One region of the Shewanella sp. GD03713 genome, then DNA from elsewhere that is predicted to be linked to it. Evidence: predicted binding sites of a transcription regulator. Region 1 holds the regulator's gene; the other holds the start of a gene.
What was found. The regulator LexA, encoded in region 1, represses DNA repair genes until DNA is damaged. The targets are predictions, from matches to a motif close to TACTGTATNNNNATACAGTA.
Positions count from the first base shown of each region.

Region 2: umuD (translesion error-prone DNA polymerase V autoproteolytic subunit) is a predicted target of LexA. The motif match lies at 3,535-3,554, and genes of this name have one in related genera.

Region 1 is NZ_JAOCIW010000001.1:4,639,219-4,647,136, reverse strand. It holds gene coxB (cytochrome c oxidase subunit II) at 1-521, opposite strand, end outside; gene N5E87_RS20320 (SulA-like leucine-rich domain-containing protein) at 928-1,440, opposite strand; gene lexA (transcriptional repressor LexA) at 1,437-2,057, opposite strand; gene plsB (glycerol-3-phosphate 1-O-acyltransferase PlsB) at 2,219-4,642, shown strand; gene mtr (tryptophan permease) at 4,642-5,898, shown strand; gene N5E87_RS20300 (VOC family protein) at 6,031-6,807, shown strand; gene N5E87_RS20295 (methyl-accepting chemotaxis protein) at 6,921-7,918, opposite strand, start outside.
Region 2 is NZ_JAOCIW010000001.1:2,235,102-2,243,019, reverse strand. It holds gene N5E87_RS09960 (glucan 1,4-alpha-glucosidase) at 1-827, shown strand, start outside; gene N5E87_RS09955 (helix-turn-helix transcriptional regulator) at 1,010-1,822, opposite strand; gene N5E87_RS09950 (SLC13 family permease) at 1,902-3,290, shown strand; gene umuD (translesion error-prone DNA polymerase V autoproteolytic subunit) at 3,575-3,970, shown strand; gene N5E87_RS09940 (hypothetical protein) at 4,466-4,870, shown strand; gene N5E87_RS09935 (hypothetical protein) at 4,899-5,339, shown strand; partial or broken gene N5E87_RS09930 (IS5 family transposase) at 5,584-6,564, opposite strand; partial or broken gene N5E87_RS09925 (IS5/IS1182 family transposase) at 6,630-6,752, shown strand; gene N5E87_RS09920 (hypothetical protein) at 6,952-7,410, opposite strand; gene N5E87_RS09915 (hypothetical protein) at 7,403-7,918, opposite strand, start outside.

The sequences.
Region 1 (7,918 bases):
CGATTGACCGGTAATACTAGGGGTTTGTCGACCTCGAGTAAGTAGTGCTCACCCTTAGCTTCACTACCTTCGATTTGAGGTCTTGGGGTTGCGAGAATGCTGTAAAAATCAATATCTTGATCGAAGTAGCTATAATGCCATTTCCATTGAGAGCCAGTGACTTTTACTGTGAGATCGGCATTGCTGGGATCTTCCATGGCAATCAGAGTTTTCGTGGCAGGAATCGCCATTAAGATCAGAATGACAAAAGGAATAATCGTCCACGCGATTTCGACTTTTGTACTCTCATGGAAGTGAGACGCGACCGCGCCCTTTGATTTCCTGTGGTTGATCATGGCATAAATCATCACGCCAAAAACCACTAGGCCTATGGCGCAGCAGATATACAGAATCGTCATGTGCAGGTGATAAACCTTGTCACTGATTTCTGTTACGCCGGGGGTCATGTTGAACCGCATGTCCGCTGCGGCCAACTGTGGGGCGAATAGCACCACGAGTAAACAATACAACCATTGCTTCACAAGACTTCTCCTCTGCCAATTGCGAATAGCAACTACAAAGAAGAGCAACACAGTAAGTCTCAACTCTATGCAAACTCTTCAGTTCCCAAAAAAGCTTCTCTGACTTCAACGTGCGTTGGCGGCTTACTTTTGATTAAGTATTGTTACTGCTGGTATTAGCCACACTGGCACATACTGCTGAATAAACCCATTATTCTCGATTTTTGTGGGCAAGAGATATTCGATAAATCGTCGATATTTTTTGCCTAAACGGGCGATATATTATGCTCGTCTGAATCAAACATACTTGCTGTTTAAAAATTGATCAAGATCACTTCTTTTTCTAATTGTCTGAAAAATTGCCAAAAAAAAGCCCCACATTCACAGGTGAGGCGGCTTTCAAGGCTAAATACGCAGTGCAAAAATTTTAATGAACAGAGCTAAAAAAACTACCTTGGGCAAAGTGAGCGGGTTGCTTGAGTGTCGCGTCCGCAGTCGAGTGATTTACGACACCTTCGAGCACTATTCCCATGGCGCGAGCGCTCTTGGCCACAATTTGCAAACGACGATTGTCGCGGGCATCGAGTGAGTGGATCCAAGTAATTACTGCGCTTGAAGTGCCACTGGTTAAGGCTTTTTCCATGGCCCACAGGGTTTCGACTTCATCTTTCGCATGGACTAAGAGAACTCGGTCCATACGCACGCCAGCGTTGGCCAGTAACTGCTTGTAGCCAATACTCGGAGGGTTGATGAGCACGACCCAGCGGCCTTGTTGGCTCAATTGTGCTAACTGCTTGCTAAGCTGCATCAGCTCTTGGCGCCCTTGGCTCTCGGTGGGCATAGTGATAATAGGCGTATGCTGCCAGTCAGTATCGGTTTCGCGTACCGCATCGAGCCATAAACCGGGGTGACGCGGGGCATTACCTAGTAGTTTGTTCATAGCCAATCTCCATTGCGGATCACCCCTACGGCGAGCCCTTCTATTGTTAGACTTTGGAAACTTAAATCGACTTTAATTGGGGAGTAATCTTCATTCTCTGCATGTAGATAAACGAGATTCCCTTTCTTTTCAAAGCGTTTAACTGTTACATCATCGTCAACGCGAGCAACAACTACTTGGCCATTGCGCGCTTGCTGTACTTTATGAACGGCGAGCAGATCCCCCTCGAGGATACCGATGTTCTTCATACTGTCACCTCTGACACGCAGTAAGAAATCGGCGGCAGGGTGGAACATGCTAGGGTCGACTTGGTAGTACTGTTCGACATGCTCTTGGGCGAGAATAGGTTCGCCCGCAGCCACTTGGCCAATCAGTGGTAAGCCTGATTCGCTGTTATCTTCTTCCTCAACGGGGAGACGGATCCCGCGGGAAGTGCCAGGCATGATCTCGATGCAGCCTTTTTTCGCCAATGCCTTAAGGTGTTCTTCGGCAGCATTTGCACTTTTAAAACCCAAACGGGTGGCGATTTCGGCCCGGGTGGGTGGCATGCCAGTCTCGGCAATATTACGTTTAATCAGCTCTAAAATTTCGGCTTGGCGTGGCGTCAACGGTCTCATGTTCTTTCCTGTTTTTCTATACAGTTACTGTTAGTATATACAGTATTATTCGTAGTGCAAGTATTAACCACTTTTTAACGCGATTGGAGAGTATTAGCGAATGTTCCCTAGAATCTGGTATTCTATGGGGCTAATGAACGTACTTACATTGCATAAGAATAATGCCTAAACAAGACTCTCTTTGGTTGAAATCATTACGCTGGATCCAAAAACACTTAGTGCACACTATTGTTGTGCCGCAGGATCCCTTTGCCGATCTGAATCTGGACGCCTCCAGACCGCTTGCTTATGTAATGAAAACAGAATCCCTGAGTGATATTGCTGCGTTAAGCGAGATCACCACTAAGCTGGGTTTGCCAAGCCCCTACGAGCCGCTCGTGGTAAATGGCGTTGTCGCGCCCCGCGTCGTTTGTCTCGAAGGGCGTAAGCCTTTGTTTGGCGAACGTGCCAGCAATGAGCCATTCCTCGAATGTTTTATGCGTTTGTTGGCTGTCCATAAGGAAAAGCCAGAGTTAGATATTCAGCTGGTGCCTGTGAGTCTGTATTGGGGCCGTACCCCGGGTAAAGAAGACGACACCATGAAGGCGGCTGTGCTTGAGCGCGAGAATCCAACTTGGTTACGTAAGTGCCTGATGATCCTATTTTTAGGCCGCCACAACTTTGTTCAGTTTTCTAATGCGGTATCGCTGCGTTATATGGCCGACGAACACGGCACCGATATGGGGATTGCCCATAAACTGGCGCGGGTGGCGAGAGTGCATTTCCGCCGTCAACGCAAGGTGATGACAGGGCCTGTGTTGCCTAATCGGCAGGCGATGTTCCACTCTCTGTTGAAATCCGAATCCTTACGCAAGGCGATTCAGGAAGAAGCGGCGAGTAAGAAGATTTCCGAAACCCAAGCTCGTGAAACAGCAATTGAATATCTTGATGAAATTGCAGCGAATTATTCCGATAGCCTAGTGCGTATTGCCGAGCGTTTCTTAACTTGGTTATGGAACAAGCTCTACAGCGGTATCAATATCAAAGGTGCCGAGCAAATCCGCCAGCTTCACCATGATGGTCACGAGATTGTGTATGTACCTTGCCATCGCAGCCATATGGATTACCTGCTGTTATCCTACATTTTGTATTACCAAGGCATGGTGCCACCGCATATTGCGGCGGGGATTAACCTAAACTTCTGGCCTGCTGGTCCGCTGTTCCGCCGTGGCGGGGCTTTCTTTATTCGCCGTAGTTTTAACGGCAATAAACTCTATACGGCCGTGTTCCGTGAATACCTCGATCAGTTGTTTGCTAAGGGATATTCGGTGGAGTATTTCTCTGAAGGTGGCCGCTCTCGCACCGGTCGTCTATTGGCGCCGAAAACGGGCATGATTGCCATGACGATCAACAGTGTGCTGCGTGGCATCGAACGCCCTGTCACCTTAGTGCCTGTGTATTTAGGTTATGATCACGTGATGGAAGTGGCGACTTATCACAAAGAGTTGAGTGGTAAGAAGAAACAGAAAGAATCTGTATGGCAAGTCTTTGGTGCTATTCGTAAATTAGGTAATTTTGGCCAAGGTTATGTCAACTTTGGTGAGCCGATTACACTGCAAAACTTCTTGAATGAGACGGCGCCAAACTGGCGCACTGAAGTGGCCGACGATCCCGAACAAAAACCGACTTGGTTAACCCCTGCGGTGAACGTGTTAGCGAATCGTGTGATGACCCGCATTAACGATGCCGCCGCCGCCAGTTCAATCACCTTGACCAGCTTAGTGCTATTGGCGTCGGAGCAAAATGCCCTAGAGCGTTGCTTGCTCGAGCGTCAGTTAGATTTGTACCTGACGCTGCTCAAGCGTGTGCCTTACACTTCGTTTACATCGGTGGCCGAAGGTGATGGCAAGCACTTAGTGCAGCAAGGTTTAGAGCTGAATAAGTTCTCCATCAATGCCGATCCTCTGGGTGAGATAGTATCTATTGACGCGAATCAAGCGATTTCAATGACTTACTATCGTAACAATATCATCCACTTATTTATTATTCCGTCGTTGATTGCTAGCTGCTTAACCAACAATAAGCAGATTTCAAGAGCCCATATCCTAGGGATTGTGAGTGACTTCTATCCGCTACTGAAGGCGGAGTTATTCATGGGTATCAAGGACCTCCCAAGTTATGTGAATCAAGTGCTGGATCTGTTTATTGAGCAGGGTCTAGTGCAGGAAAGCGATACGCTGTCGGTGGTGACCGAGCACACCAGTCAAATGTTGTTGCTGGCCGGAAGCGTTAGCGAAACCTTGCAACGCTATGCGATTATCTTCAATCTGCTGGCCCACAGACCTAAGATGGAGCGTTCGGAGCTGGAGTCTGAAAGCCATCTGCTGGCCCAACGTTTAGGGGCGCTGCATGGAATTACTGCACCAGAATTTTACGACAAGAAACTCTATAACACTTTGAGTGTTAAGCTTAAAGAGTTAGGTTATTTTTCCGAGAAGGAAGATAAATCCGACGTCGAGCGCATTCGCGATCAAGCCAATAGCTTACTTCGAGCCTCAGTGAGACAAACCATAGTAGCGAGCGTGACCGCGGAGCATATCGTTTAATGGCTAACCATATGAATGCGGCGAAGAATAAGCCGGTGGGCAAGTCTTTGCTTGGTGGTGCCATGATTATTGCTGGCACCACAGTCGGGGCGGGGATGTTTTCTTTGCCCGTTGTGGGCGCTGGCATGTGGTTTGGCTACTCGGTACTGATGTTACTCGGTATTTGGTTCTGCATGTTGATGTCGGGGCTGTTACTGCTCGAAACCAACCTGCATTTCGAGCCGGGGGCGAGTTTCGATACCTTGACCAAGGAGACCCTAGGCCAGTTTTGGCGGATCGTGAATGGGGTATCGATTGCCTTCGTGCTCTACATCTTAACCTACGCCTACATCAGTGGCGGCGGCTCGATTGTTAACCATAGCCTACAGGGCATGGGGATTGAGTTACCCCAGAGTGTCGCCGGGTTAGTGTTTGCGGTTGTGCTCGCCTGTATCGTGTTGATCAGCACCAAGGCGGTGGATCGTATTACGACCATAATGCTCGGCGGGATGATCATCACTTTCTTCCTCGCGATTGGTAATTTACTGATCGAGATCGATGTGACTAAGTTGCTTGAACCGGATGGCAATCAAAGCTTTATGCCTTATCTGTGGGCTGCTTTGCCCTTTGGCTTGGCAAGTTTTGGCTACCATGGCAACGTGCCGAGTCTGGTGAAGTACTATGGCAAAGATTCATCGACCATCATCAAAGCGATTTTCGTCGGCACTTTCATCGCACTGATCATTTATGTCTGCTGGTTAGTCGCCACTATGGGCAACATTCCCCGCAGCCAATTTAGTGAGATTATTGCCCAGGGTGGCAATATGGGGGTGTTAGTCGGCGCCTTGTCGAAAGTGATGGAAAGTAGCTGGTTAAACAGCATGTTAACTCTGTTTGCTAACTTGGCTGTGGCGTCTTCTTTCCTTGGCGTGACCTTAGGCTTATTCGATTATTTGGCCGATTTATTCGGGTTTGACGATACGCGCTCGGGGCGGATGAAAACGGCAATCGTCACCTTTGTGCCGCCGACCATATTAGGTTTGCTGTTCCCCGATGGCTTTTTGGTTGCCATTGGTTTCGCAGCCTTAGCGGCAACCGTTTGGGCCGTGATAGTGCCAGCACTGATGGCCTATAAATCGAGACAGCAGTTCCCTAACCATCAAGGTTTTAGAGTCTTTGGTGGCACGCCCTTAATTATCCTTGTGGTGTTATATGGCGTGGTGACAGGGGCTTGTCATCTACTCGCGATGGCGAATTTATTGCCGCAGTTCTCCTAAGTATTTTGCCTACGAATCAAGCCCTCAAATTGAGGGCTTTTTCTTTATATTCATCTTTTTATCGCCAAAACTGGACAGTTGCTCAAACTCCAGCTTAACTCGAACACATTATCTGTTTGATTGGAGTCTGCAATGAGGATTACTCAGTATGCACAGGGACAGGCCTGTTGGGTCGAACTGGCGAGCCATGACTGGCAGGGCGCACAGACGTTTTACCATGCACTATTTGGCTGGAATGCGGTGGAAATGGCGATTCCTAATGGTCATTTCTCGCTGTTCAATCTGGAGGGGGACGATTTAGGGGCCATGTATCAAATCCCTGAGTCGGAACCACAGATCCCCAGCCATTGGCGGATCTATTTTGCGGTTAAGGATATCGAGGCGACGGTTGCCGCCATCCTGGCTGCGGGTGGGCAATTACACATGGGCCCGCATGTGGTGGGTGAAGCGGGCGTGATGGCGCAGGTGAGCGACCCCGAAGGAGCACGCTTTGCCCTGTGGCAAGCAAAAAATCACTCAGGCTCGCGTCGCCAAGGTGAAGAAAATACCCTGTGTTGGGTGGAGCTGGCCTGCCGCGAACCTAGCGCCGAAGCCAGTTTTTACACTCAAGTGTTTCCTTGGACCGCACTTCCTAGCCATGTACCCGGCATCGATTACACCGAGTGGCAAATCGACGGTCAGTCTATGGGAGGCATGATGAAAATGATGCCGGAATGGGGCGAGATCCCCGCCCATTGGATGCCTTATTTTGTGGTGGCGGATTGTGATGCCTTTGCCGCTAAGGCGCAGGGGCTAGGTGCGCAAATATGCGTGCCGCCAAGCGATATCCCCGATGTGGGACGTTTTTCGGTAATTGCCGACGCGCAAGGGGCAACCTTCGCGGTCATCAAGTTAAATGCGCTATCTTAAACTGGCGAGGAGAGATTTCAGCATAAACGACAATAAAACCTAGGTTTATTGAAGTCATACCTAGGTTTTATATGGTCTTATGTCGATGCGCTTATTTCTTTATCCGCTACTGGCTACACCTTAAACTCACTCACTAAACCATCCAGCTGTTGACCTATCCCCAGCAAGCCATTGGCAGAGCTTGCTGCCTGTTTAACCCCCGTCAGAGTGCGGTAGGCGCTGTCATTCACGCTGTTGATCGACATATTAATTTCTTCCACCACGGTAGACTGCTGCTCGGCAGCGTGGGCCATTTGTGAAACCGAGTGGGTGATCGACATGACCATTTCGGTGATAGTCGAGAGGGCCGATTCCACTTGGGTCACTTGCTCGACCGTGCTGTTGGTGGCTTCTCGGCTTTGTCCCATCATGGTCGCCGCTGAGCCCGATCTATCCTGCAGTGTTTGGATGATTTGCTGGATTTGCTTGGTCGATTCTTGCGTTCTGCTGGCAAGTGAACGTACTTCATCGGCAACCACGGCAAAGCCTCGTCCTTGCTCGCCTGCCCGAGCCGCTTCGATGGCCGCGTTGAGCGCCAACAGATTGGTTTGCTCGGCAATGGCGCGGATCACATCCAGCACGGCACCAATCTTATCGCTGTCGTTACGTAACTGTTCTATGGTCGTGGCCGAGGCTTCGACTTTGCTCGCCAGTTCCCTCATCGAATGAGTGGCGCGGGTAACAGTCTCGCGGCCGAGGAGGGCTTGTGCTTTGGCATCTTCTGAGAGCTTATTGGCAGTATCGGCACTGGCGGCAACTTCGACGGCACTGGCGGCCATTTCGGTGATGGCCGAGGCGACGAGTTGGGTTTCATTCTGCTGTGAACTCATGTCTTGAGTTGCACTGTGAGTCACACTGTTTAACTGGGTTGATGCGCTAACCATTTGAACAGTCGTGTCTTTGACTTCGGCCACTAACTGCTGGATCCGCAGCACAAAGCGGTTAAAGTTTTTGGCAAGTTGGGTCAATTCGTCATGGCCGTTTACGGGGAGGCGCTGGGTGAGATCTGCCTCGCCATCGGCGATTTCATTCAGTAGCGCCACCACTTCACGTATGGTGCGCAGCAGGCTTT
Region 2 (7,918 bases), 2.4 Mb from region 1:
GTGATATTGCTAAAGCAGTAAACGATAGCGATGCCAGTCAGCGTTATCTCGCAACCGCCAAAACGCTTAATCAACAACTTGAAAAACACTTAGTGACGACCCAAGGTTTGCTTACAGATAGCCAAGGCATTAAGGCGCCTTATTATTTGCGATTAAGCCCCAATGGCGAACCAAACACCGCCGAGCAACTCGCCGCTAATAATGGTCGTGCGGGATTAGATCAACGTCAGATCCTCGATGGTGGCTTTTTAGAGTTGGTGCGTTACGGCGTGCGTGGCGCCACCGATAAGCTGATTAATCAAAGCCTAGCGCTGGTGGATAACACTGAGCTTGAAGACAATTTACGCCTCAAATACAACTTTACTGCAAAAGATGGCAGCAGTGTTCCTGGGTTTAGGCGTTACGGTAACGATGGCTACGGTGAAGATACCCTCACTGGCGCAAACTACGCCGAATCAGGCAGTAATAGCGACAACCAACGCGGCCGCGTCTGGCCCTTCTTCACCGGTGAGCGTGGCCATTTTGAATTGGCCCTCGCCAGCGCTAAGGGAGAGCTAAACGGTGCTCACGCGCAGCAAACCAAACAGCAGCTTATCAATACCTATGTGCAAGGGATGGAAACCTTTGCCAACGCGGGGCTAATGCTCCCCGAGCAAGCATGGGACGGTGTGGGTAACGCCACACGTTACCAATATCAACTCGGCCAAGGCACTAACTCCGCCACCCCGCTCGCCTGGACCCACGCTGAATATATCAAGCTGGTGCGTTCAATGAGCGATGGTCGAGTCTGGGATAACTACCCTATCGTCCCAGAAGCGTTGAAATAGATCCTACGCAAGTGTCCCTTAGCCGCTAATTAGCACTAAGGGACTCTGTTTGGGAATGCTCTTAAGGGGTTATCTCTAAGGGTTATCTCTAAGGGCTATTTCTAAGAACAATTTCTAAGAGCTAGCTTTGCCGCTATCCAAAGCAGCTCTCTTTGTCGCTATTTGATTTAAGATTGGTAATGCTACCGCGTGGCTTGCACGCTTTTTTGGGCGTATTCCTGAGGCGTACAACCAAATAGGGCTTTAAATGCAGCGCTAAAGCTACTGACACTCAAATACCCCAGACTATGGGCCACACCTGTCGTGCTCTCCCCTTGGGTTAACCGCTCAAGGGAGTTAAGTAATCGATACCTTTGGCGCCATTGTCTATAGGTCTGCCCGGTTTCGGCTTTAAAGAGTCGTTCAATGGTTCTGATACTCGCCCCCGCACCTTGGGCTAATTCGGCCAAGGTATATTCCGCCTGCGTTTTTTTGATCAACAGTTGGATCACTCGGCCAAGACGCGGATCCGAGCCCGCATTCAAATAGGTATTCACACTGTCGAGTGCATCTAGCTCGTCAATGGCACTTAAACCCAAGCGGAAATACTTTGCGGGCTCCATCGAGGTGTTTTGACATAGCTTCAGCACCATTTCGCGCATTAGCGGCGTCATGGTAACCATCACCACCTGCGTGTCCTGCACTCTAACGCGATAACTGGGATCGATATACAAGTTGCGAAGATGAGCATGGGTTTCGCAGTTAATTTGATGTCGGCAACCACTGGGGAGCCACACGGCATGGGTCGATGGCACCACCCAAACCGCATTGTCGCTCTGTACCCGTAAAATCCCTTTTGCCGCCCAAAGTAACTGCCCACGAGGGTGAGAATGGGGTTCAACGCCCATTTCGGCCTCGAGATTGCGCGCATGACTCAATACGGGACGATTTGCGTCTAACGTGAACGCAAATTGGCTGGGCGCCAACATTGTCGCTTTGGAAATAACATCTGACACATTACCACCTTAAAACGCCATATCAACTGGGCTATCTTAGGCCGCAATATCAATGCCCGCAATATTAAGGTGATCCCCTATGGGTAAGTTAAGTATTAAAAAATGGTTGATCTTTAGCGCCATGCTCGTCGCCATTTTGTTGGCTATGTTTCCACTCAAGCAGCACCCGGCACTTTTTTCCTACAGCGCATCGGTCGTACTCATCACCCTGCTGTTTTGGAGCACGGGTTTTATTCCGCCCTTTATGGCGGGACTGATCTTTTTTGCCTTGGCCACCATTTTTAAACTGATCGATCCCAGTGCGCTGTTCTCGGGATTCGGTTCGGCGGCGGTGTGGTTAATTATCTCCGGCTTTGTGATTGGCAGCGCCATTTCAGAATCGGGATTAAGTCGCCGCCTCGCCGCCCTTATCGCCCCCGCGTTAACCATGAGTTATCCTCGCATGATCGCAGGACTGGTCATCAGCGCGATGTTACTGGGATTTGTGATGCCATCCTCCGTTGGGCGCGCGGTTGTGATGCTGCCCATCGGCATGGCCTTGGCCGAGCAACTCGGGTTTAGCCGTGGCAGCAATGGTAGAATAGGCATAGCCACCGCCCTAGCTCTCGCCTGTAATATGCCAAGCCTTGCGGTGCTGCCCGCCAATATTCCCAATATGATTTTGGCCGGTACGAGCGAAAATCTGTTTAACGTGCATTTTGGCTATGCTGAATATCTGTTTCTGCATTTTCCGATTTTGGGTCTGCTCAAATCGGCCATCATAGTAGCACTCGTGGTGTATTTGTTTCCGGCCAAGATAGATAAAACCCAGATGGCGGCAGCGACGGATATCGAAGCGTATGATGTGGTCAAGCAAGTTAAGCTCGGTATGCTACTCATCATCACCCTGTTATTTTGGATAACTGACTCATGGCATGGGATAAATCCAGCATGGGTGGGGCTAACGACCGCCATCATCCTTTTGCTACCGAAATGGGGCATTATTGAACCAAAGCGTTTTAATCAATCGGTTGATTTTTCAACGGTTATCTTTGTTGCCGCCGCACTCGGACTAGGCGTCTTAGTCAATCAATCGGGGCTTGGCAGCGAACTCGGCCAAGTATTCAGTCAATACCTTCCCTTGTCACAAGGCGCCTCCTTCCTCAACTTTATGTCCTTATCACTGATATCGACTTTAACCGGATTAGTGGCAACCGTGCCTGGCGTACCCACGGTATTAACCCCAATGGCTGCCGACTTAGCGAATGCGACAGGGTTTTCTCTCCCTGCGGTATTGATGACCCAAGTGATCGGCTTTTCGACGGTGATTTTCCCCTATCAAGCGCCGCCGCTGATTTTGGCGATGCAATTGTCTCAGGAGTCCCTCGCCCATCTGCTGAAAGTCACCTTACCCTTAGCGCTGATCACCTTACTAGTGCTGATGCCGCTGGACTACCTCTGGTGGCAGTTATTGGACTGGATAAGCTAAGCCTTTGAGGTATATAAAAATAACCCTAGTTTTATGAGCCAAACGAGACTCTAAATTGCGGCAAAGGAGTGCCGCAACCAACTTAGCGAACAACCCCATGCGTTAACGTCAGTGAATTAGAAGGTTGTGACCTAAAGTCATCCCCCACGTCGTGCTTACTATTCCTTTGCATCTGATTGTGCGACGTCAACGTTTGCCTGTCGTCTTACTCAACACACTTTCGACAAGTCATCAAAATACGCTATACTGTTTTTATATACAGTATTTTGATTTTCATTATTCATATGCTCACACAAACACAGTATCCACTTTTTAGCTCCTCCGTTGCGGCTGGATTTCCTTCTCCTGCCCATGATTACATTGAGCATTCACTCGATCTCAATGAACTTTGTATTAAACACCCCACAGCAACATTTTTTGTGAAGGTACAGGGAGACTCAATGGTCGATGCGGGCATTTCGAGTGGCGACATATTAGTGGTGGACAGAGCATTACAGGCTACGCACGGCGATATTGTGGTCGCATCCGTCGATGGTGAGTTTACCGTTAAACAATTGCAGTTACGTCCAATAGTGCAATTAATACCCCGTAATCCGGCATTTAAAGCCATTAACATCCACCATGATTCCGAGCTAAACCTATTTGGTGTTGTCACCTGTGTGGTGAAGAAATTCAAATGACTACTACGCTATTTGCCCTCGTCGATTGCAATAAATTACCTACACAGGTGGTATCAGCAATAAATCTGGAAAGGTTTGTGTGATAAGGCTTACTAGCCTTTTCCAGAAAAATAGTAATTTTTAGCTATTTTTCCTAAAACTTGAGTTTTGATGTTATCAGTTTCCAGAAAATTAGTCACTTCTTTAAGGCGTGCTTTCAATGGAAGGAGTGCAGATGTCTTTCAGCATCAAACTGCCCCATTCCTTAATTCGTATGACTTAACTAGCTCTGCTTAGTACTGGCCTGTTGGCTAAATTTTAGTAATGCAAAAAGTGTCTACGATATCAGTGGCGATTCAGTTTTGGCATAGTAGTTGACTAATTAGATTGTGAGTGATTTCGATCTGATCACTAGCTACAGATTTAGTTCCCGAATTCAGAAAAAAAGATGTTGACAATTTTAATTTCATCTCTTAATTTCTTATCGATGGATATTATTAATAAATGGATTTTAAAATGAAAAAACTACCTCTTGCTATATTAGGCACTGCAGCCTTATCTATTCCAGTAAAAGCCATTGCACATGATTCAGATGGCTTATATGGCACACCAGATAGCTTGTCTGAACAGCCTCCAAAAATTGAAGAAAGCAGCCTTATAAGGCTACCTATAAATACAGAGCAAAACTTAGCAATTAGTAATCATATTCAGCGTATGTATTCAGATCCAGAATATGCTCAAGATTACATTTATAATATAGGAAACTCCATTGGTACAGTTTCTCACAACTGTCAATCTTGTGTTTATTTACACAAAGATCCTAAAATTGTGTCGGCACTAAAGGAAAACTATGAGAAGTATATGCCAAACGTGCTTATGAAATACCATGCTAATGAGTTCATGTCTAAACGTATATCCTAGAAAAACTTGTTATAAAGGAGAGTTGTTCATGCGTTACTTAAATAATCAAATAGGGTATCCTTTTTTTATAATTTATTTCGTTACTTTGGCATCAGTTTTTGCGATTAACAAGTTCGGTATGCAAGAATTTAAAGGCGAAAACGACTTTATAATTTTAATAGTTATATTAAGTATTGTTCTTTTAATGACCTTCAAGTTAAGAGTGAGTGTTGAAGATAAACAACTAACTTTAAGTTACGGAGTTGGTCTATTTAAAAAGAGGTTTGATCTTTCAAATGTTAACAAAGTGACTATGGTAAAAAATAAGTGGTACTGTGGTTGGGGAGTACGAATTTCATCTGAAGGAACTATATACAATATATCAGGCTTCCAAGGAGTTAAAATTGACTTTCGCTCAGGTGTTTCAATCGTAGTTGGAACTAATAAGCCGCTGGAATTATATCAAACGCTTAAAGAGTTAACCTCCTAATGTCGGTTGGATTGGCTTTGTTGCTTAAATCGATGAAACTAAATCAATAAGCTACGATCTGATCGGCTACACCCATTAATCGTCGTAGCCTCATGCCTAAGGAACCTGCGATTAAGTCAGTACGCTGCGGTTTAAATTCACCGAAGTTTCTTCCTCTACTTTTTCCGCACCGATTTTCCCGTCTTGGGCAAAAAAACAGCAGTTTTATCCCACTTTTAGCCAGTTTTCTGGCTTCTACCCGATTTTAGGTAGTCTTCGGCTCATAGCGTAACATCTGGTCCACTCTGACGATGTTGGCCAACGCAAATAACATCGCCAGATGATTATCGTTTTTCACCAAGCCTTTATAGCGAGCTTTCACAAAGCCAAATTGGCACTTAATGATGCGGAATGGATGTTCTACCTTAGCTCTAATGCTAGCCTTCAACTACTCAGTTCTGATGAGCACTTTATTGAGACGTGGATGTTGCTTGAGGGTTCTGACTTTGCCCGGACGTTCTGCTATCAGCCAATCGACCTTCTTATCTGCAAGTACCTTGCGCTTTTCTGCGCCTTGATAACCGGCATCGGCTGACACAAATTGTTCTTCACCGTGTAGCAAGTTTTCCAGCTGATTTAAATCGTGCTCGTTCGCTGACGTGGTCACCAAGCTGTGGGTTAAGCCACTTTTGGCGTCGACGCCGATATGTGCCTTCATCCCAAAGTGCCATTGGTTGCCTTTCTTGGTTTGGTGCATATCGCCGTCACGTTGGTTTTGCTTATTTTTAGTTGAGCTCGGCGCTTCGATAATCGTTGCATCAACTAACGTGCCTTGCGTCATCATGACACCGCATTCACTGAGCCATTGGTTTATGGTGCTGAGTATCTTACGGGCCAGCTTATGCTGCTCCAACAGATGGCGAAAATTCATGATGGTCGTGCGGTCAGGCATGGCGCTATCTAAGGATAGATGTGCAAACAAGCGCATTGATGCAATTTCATAGAGCGCATCTTCCATGGCACCATCACTTAGGTTGTACCAGTGCTGCATGCAGTGGATACGCACCATGGTTTCCAATGGATAAGGACGGCGGCCATTGCCAGCTTTAGGGTAAACAGGTTCGATAACAGCAAGGAGTTTTGCCCAAGGAAGAATCGCATCCATCCGAGACAGGAAGATTTCCTTACGGGTCTGACGGCGTTTACTGGAGAATTCGCTATCGGCAAATGTGAGTTGATGTTCCATGAGCTGACCTGTTCCTTGGCAAACTGGATGAGTACATGATCTCATATCAGGGACTTATTCGCATCATCCCTAAACCTCGTTACAAAACAACCAACTGGACGCAGTACAACAAAGCCTTAATAAACCGTGGTTCTTTAACCTTTTGGATTGATGAAGAAGCGATAGCCGAGTGGAAGCAAAACAAACAAGGCGGGCTGGCGCAATTGAGAGTTTCTACTGTTATGGACAGCAAGCTGTGAGGTGGTGCCATACTTTGGGTAATCCGAAATGACAAAATTAGAGCAAAGGGTCTATCACGTTTATGTCCAAAAGTGAGCTAGGGAAAAAGTGGCAGTCGTGTGGAGTGTTTGGTAGCCCACATCAATATATCAGTGGGCTACTGGTGGATTACTTGATTGTCACGACCTGACTTCTTTTTAGCCTAGAAAGCTTCTCCCGAAGCTCTGCATTTTCATGCTCCAACTCATCCACACGAGTTAACGCCTGAACCAGCTTATCATTCAAGTGATGCTGCGCAGCCGCAAATAAGGCTAACTTCTCTCGCTCCGTCTCATACTTAGCCTTGTAGTTATCCTTGATACGCTTTTGCTCTTTGAGCTTAGTGCGCACGGTCTGGATCTCTGGCCGGATTATTTCACCGTTGCCTGCCGCGATTTCAGCTTTAGTCTGTTTAACCTTATCAACAAACTCGGGGTAGTAATAGCCACTGCCGTTGCCCAGGTTCGCTTCCTCCTCAACAGCGCGTACACTGAGCTTGCGATGGACAGGGATACGCTTAGGCTTACCCTGTTTAATGCGTTCTAGAGCCGCTTCAAGCGCTAGTAATGTGTTTTCGCTCTTACTCATGAGTCGCTACCTTTAAGTCAGGTTCGAAAGGGGTAAATGGCAGTTCAAAATCAGCCATGACTATCTCTGCGGCTCTTACTTGGGTGATGTAGTGGCTACGCTCACTCACCGAAATATCTTCGTCGGATTCCATGTAAGCAACCAAACTGTTGTGCTTTTTCTGCCACCACCGAGCTTGTTCCTCGTCAATGATGCTGCTGCCTGAGCCGCAATCGACACAGAATTGAGGCATGACAACACCATCCATATCGCAATTGTATCCATTTTTACAGTAGCTATGAGTCGTGCCATGAAGGGTGAGCTTACCATCCTTGACGGCCTTGTAGATGACATCCCACGAACTGTAGATGGTTGGGACATTTCCTCGCATTTGCATGATCGCTTTGCCATGTGAGCCTGATAATTTTTCACTAGAGTGCCACTGTTTGAAGATTTTATTTGCCGTGGTTTCAGCGTTAATGTCCTCAAGCATGGACTGGATTTTTTCATCCACAACAAGGCTTCGATA